2 regions of the Cellulosimicrobium sp. RS genome follow, and region 1 is predicted to be linked to the other one. Evidence: riboswitches for the same ligand, from Rfam matches in the RefSeq annotation. Region 1 holds a riboswitch; the other holds the start of a gene.
What was found. Region 1 has a riboswitch for cyclic di-AMP ahead of ACI769_RS17220 (C40 family peptidase). Riboswitches for the same ligand answer to the same signal wherever they lie in the genome.

Region 1 (2,386 bases):
CGACCTGGGAGCAGGTCTCCCTCACCGGCGAAGTCGACTTCCACGCGTTGAGCACCGCGACGACCGGTGGCGGCGCCGTGCGCGTCGTCGGTCTGGACTCGGCTACCTCACGACTGCTGATCAGCGACGACTCCGGGCGAAGCTGGACGCCTGGCGCAACCGTGGAGGCCCGCGACGTGCACGTCATGGGCGCCGCCCCGGACACCATCGTGGCCACCACACCGGCGGGACTGCAGCTCAGCCGTGACGGTGGGCGGACCTTCACCGTGGATCGGGATGCGCCGGTCCTGGCGCTCGTTGATGCCGGGCTGGGCGGGACGCTGGTCGGGATCGACCCCCAGGGCGTCGTCTGGACCGGCTCACCCGGCTCGCAGGACTGGACCGAGCACGGCACCACGCCCAGCGGTGTCCAGGCCATGACGTACGTGCCCGACGACAGCCCCGGCAACCAGCCGTGGATTCTCGTCGCCACGGACACCGGCCTGTTCACCAGCCGTGATCTGGGTGCCAGCTGGGATCCGGTGCTCGGCCAGGAGTCCGGGTGACGCCCGGCCCGCCCGAACACCACGCGCCCGACGCACAAGACCACACCAGCCGCCCCGCCCCGACCGTGCCCGCACGGCCGGGCCCCAGGGGCATTCAAACTCCTCGCGGAACGACCCGTGAGGGATCCAAGGGGGCGCCGAGCCCTGTCACCTCTTGGAGCACACCACCAACACCCGTGACAGGGACGGGGGAACCACTCAACCGGGCACCACGGTGCCCTCGGGGTGAAGCCGCACCACAGCCACCGGCGCGGCCGGGTCACTCTCCGATCCGAACCCGACAGCTCACCCCGCAGGCGCGAAGGAGAACACCATGACCGCAAGAAACCCGGGACGTCACCGCGCGTCTCGCCGGCCCATCACGCCCCTGACCCCGATCGCGCGTGCCGCCCAGGAGGCAACGGCCAGCGCCGCCCGCAGGGGCGCCTTGCTCGCCGCCGGCTCTGGCCTGCTGGTCTCGGCATTCGCCGTACCAGCAAGCGCAGCACCGAGCACCGACCACCCCAAGGTGTCCGGCGCCGACCTGAGCGCACTGACCGAGCCGGCCCGCCAGGCGCTCAGCGCCGCACCGGCGATCACCGTCTCGGCCGACGCGTCGTTCGCGATCGAGCAGGCGCCGGTGACGGTCACCCCCGCACCGGAACCCGAGCCCGAGCCCGAGCCGGAGCCGGTGCGTCAGGAGCGCGCGACACGCAGCCAGGACCGCACGCCCACCCAGGCAGAGACCAGCACCGCGCAGGGGCAGACACCCGTCGCCGCCCCGCCGTCCGCAGCCGGCTCGAGCGTGGTCAGCGTCGCGATGCGCTACCTCGGCGTGCCCTACCAGTGGGGCGGAACCACCCCGGCCGGGTTCGACTGCTCCGGCTTCACGTCCTACGTCTACGCCCAGGTCGGCATCAACCTGCCCCGCACCTCCTCCGAGCAGCGGTACGCGGGCACCGTGATCTCCCGTGAGCAGGCACAACCCGGTGACCTGGTCTGGAGCCCGGGCCACATCGGCATCTACGCCGGGGACAACATGCAGGTCGAGGCTCCCTCGCCCGGCAAGACCGTCCGGTACGGGCCGATCTGGCAGTCCAACCCGACCTACATCCGCGTCGGATGACACGCGAAGGGCCCCACCAGCCTGGTGGGGCCCTTCACCTACCCATATACCCCTAGGGGGTATATGGTGGTGGATCTGATCCCGGTCCACCGGCACGAAAGGGAAAGAGGGTCGGCCATGACGTCCCAGGGGCACCACGACGAGCACGGGCCGAGCGCGGCCCACCAGCATCACGGCGACCCGCGTCTCGTCGCCGCGCGCGACAGCGCGGCGACGCATGGGTCGCCCCACCATGCTGATCACGGTGCAGGGGACACCCATCGGGAGCGCACAGGGCCCCCCGCATCGGCGCCACACAACCACGACCAGCACCACGGCGGGCATGGCAGTGGGCACGGGGGTCATGGTGATCATGTCGGGCAGTTCCGCCGGCTGTTCTGGATCATGCTCGTTCTCGCAGTCCCGGTCGTGGCCACCTCGAGCATGTTCGCGATGGTGCTCGGGTACGAGTTGCCCGACGTGCCGGGTCTGGGCCTCATCTCACCGGTGCTCGGCACGGTGATGTACGTGTGGGGCGGGCGCCCGTTCCTCACGGGTGCCGTCTCGGAGATCCGGGCGCGCAAGCCCGGGATGATGCTGCTCGTCGGTCTGGCGATCACCGTCGCGTTCGTCGCGTCGTGGGGCGCGAGCCTGGGCCTGCTCGACCACCAGCTCGAGTTCTGGTGGGAGCTGGCGCTGTTGATCGTGATCATGCTGCTCGGCCACTGGATCGAGATGCGCTCTTTGGCGCAGACCA
Region 2 (2,386 bases), on a different contig from region 1:
GGTCATGAGCGACTCTCCTCTCGACGGCCCGGTGCCATCGGACGACCAACCTAGCCGAGACCAGGCCCGGCCGTCGTCTGCCACGAGTCACGAACACGTCAAGAATGCCACGAACCCCGCCCGCTCGCGCAGAGTGCGAGCGGACGGGGTTCGTCCAGCCAGTGACCGCGGGGGTCCTGATCGGCTGAGCGATCAGGCCACGCGGATGAAGGTGGGGTTCGACTGCCAGATCTGGCGGAACTGGACCGACTTCCCGGGACGCGGGGCGTCGATCATCATGTTGTCGCCCGCGTAGATGGCGATGTGGCCCGGCGTCCAGATGAGGTCGCCCGGCTGCGCCTGGTCGCGCGACACCTTGGTGCCGACCGAACCCTGGGCGCCCGACGTGCGCGGCAGGTTGATGCCGACCTGCGCGTAGACGTAGCTGGTGAAGCCCGAGCAGTCGAAGCCGTCGGGCGTGGTGCCGCCGTAGACGTACGGGACGCCCACGTAGCGGGCCGCGATCGAGACGATCGACGAGCCGTGCGCCGACGCGGGGGCGCCGACGGACGCCTCCTGCTGGGCCGAGGCCTGCGACTCGTCGGACGACGACGACTGCGTGGACTGGCGCTCCTGCGTGCGGCTCGTCTGCGTGGTGCGGACGGGCTCGGGCTCCGGCTCCGGCTCCGGCTCGGGGGCCGGGGTCACGGTGACCGGGGCCTCCTCGATGGTGAACGCCGCGTCGGCCGCGACGGTCACGGCCGGGGCGGCCTCGAGGGCCTGGCGGGCCTGCGCGGTGAGGGCGCTGAGGTCGACGGCGTTGAGCTTGCCGGACTCGTTGTCGACCGGGGCGGCCGTCGCGGGGGCGGCGGCGCCGATCATCGAGACGATGAGGCCGGAGGACGCGGCGACGACGGCGGTACGACGACCGACGCTCGACATCTGGTCCGATGCGGCCTGGGCGATGGTGCTGAGTGGCGTCACGGGACGCCGCGCCGCGCGGTGGCGGGCGCGAGTCGTGCTCACGGTCACTGTTGCCTCTCCTGGACGCCTGCGAGGTCAGCTGTCGGGTTCGGGTGGAAGAGTCACCCGGCCTGGCGGACCGGAGTCCGTCGGGCTTCACCCCAAGGGCGCTGTCTCCAGCACCCGGAAGTGGGTCCCCCGTCCCTGTCATCGGGTCGTCGTGGGCCTCTCGCGGTGACAGGGTTAGGCGTTCCGCGCGAGGTCTCCGCCAGATGGGTATCCCGACGGAGCAGGACGACCGTACAGGACCCCTCGGCAAAAGTCACGTTCCCATCACGACGGAACGCGGCCCCGCGCATCGCCGCAGGTCACGGCGTTTCCCCCGGTGAACGGGCGGCTATCCGCGGGCGACGAAGAGGTGGCGCGCGACGTCGTCGGGCAGGTCGAGGACGACCGGCGCACCCTCTCCCTGCACGGTGACCCCGCCGGCCGGTGCCGGTCGCACGACGAGCGTGCGGCGCGGCAGCACCCCGGCCTGGGCGAACCGCGCGAGGAGCTCGACGTCGACCTGGACCGGCTCGGCGATCCGCTGGAGCACGACGCGCACCTCGCCGCCGCCGAGGCCGTGCTGGGCGAGGTGGACGGGGAGCGACACGACGCCGTCGAGGAAGTCGACCTCCTCGAGCTGCTCCCCGAGCTCCGGCAGGCCCGGGATGGGGTTGCCGTACGGGTCGAAGTGCGGGTGGTCGAGCAGCCCGAGGAGCCGCTCCTCGACGAGCTCGCTCATCACGTGCTCCCAGCGGCACGCCTCGGTGTGCACGTACTCCCAGTCGAGCTTGATGACGTCCGTGAGGAGCCGCTCGGCGAGCCGGTGCTTGCGCATGACGCGCGTCGCCTTCTCGTGGCCCGCGGGCGTGAGCTCGAGGTGGCGGTCCCCCGTGACGACGACGAGCCCGTCGCGCTCCATGCGCGCGACCGTCTGCGACACCGTGGGCCCCGAGTGGCCGAGGCGCTCCGCGATGCGCGCGCGCAGCGGGACGATGCCCTCCTCCACGAGCTCGTAGATCGTCTTCAGATACATCTCGGTGGTATCGATCAGATCGGTCACGTCACGCTCCCAGTCGCTCGTCGGCTCGGGGCGCCCGGTCGTCGCTCCACGGGGCGCCTGCCCGCACCGGCGGGCCGCTGGGGGTCAGTCTATGGCGATCCCGTGACCCGACCGGGGTGCCGCCCGGGGCCACCCGTGGTGCTCGCGGCCCGCGCCTCCCCGCGGGCCCCCGGCGCGGGCCGTGCGGTGACGCACGGCCTGTGGACGAGGCTCCCGGGGCGCGCCGCGCGCGCGTAGGGTGACGCCGTGCCCGATCTCGCGAACACCTCGATCACGATCCCCTCGGACCTCCTGCCGGCCGACGGCCGCTTCGGGTCCGGGCCGTCCAAGGTCCGC

Region 2: linked by a shared signal. The riboswitch ahead of ACI769_RS16395 (C40 family peptidase) and the one ahead of ACI769_RS17220 (C40 family peptidase) in region 1 are both predicted to bind cyclic di-AMP.

What each region holds. Positions count from the first base shown of each region.
Region 1 is NZ_JBJXVU010000012.1:35,199-37,584, forward strand. It holds gene ACI769_RS17215 (F510_1955 family glycosylhydrolase) at 1-545, shown strand, start outside; cyclic di-AMP (ydaO/yuaA leader) riboswitch at 701-859, shown strand; gene ACI769_RS17220 (C40 family peptidase) at 1,054-1,650, shown strand; gene ACI769_RS17225 (heavy metal translocating P-type ATPase) at 1,768-2,386, shown strand, end outside.
Region 2 is NZ_JBJXVU010000011.1:56,521-58,906, reverse strand. It holds gene ACI769_RS16400 (universal stress protein) at 1-6, opposite strand, end outside; gene ACI769_RS16395 (C40 family peptidase) at 193-1,005, opposite strand; cyclic di-AMP (ydaO/yuaA leader) riboswitch at 1,013-1,202, opposite strand; gene ACI769_RS16390 (metal-dependent transcriptional regulator) at 1,340-2,050, opposite strand; gene serC (phosphoserine transaminase) at 2,297-2,386, shown strand, end outside.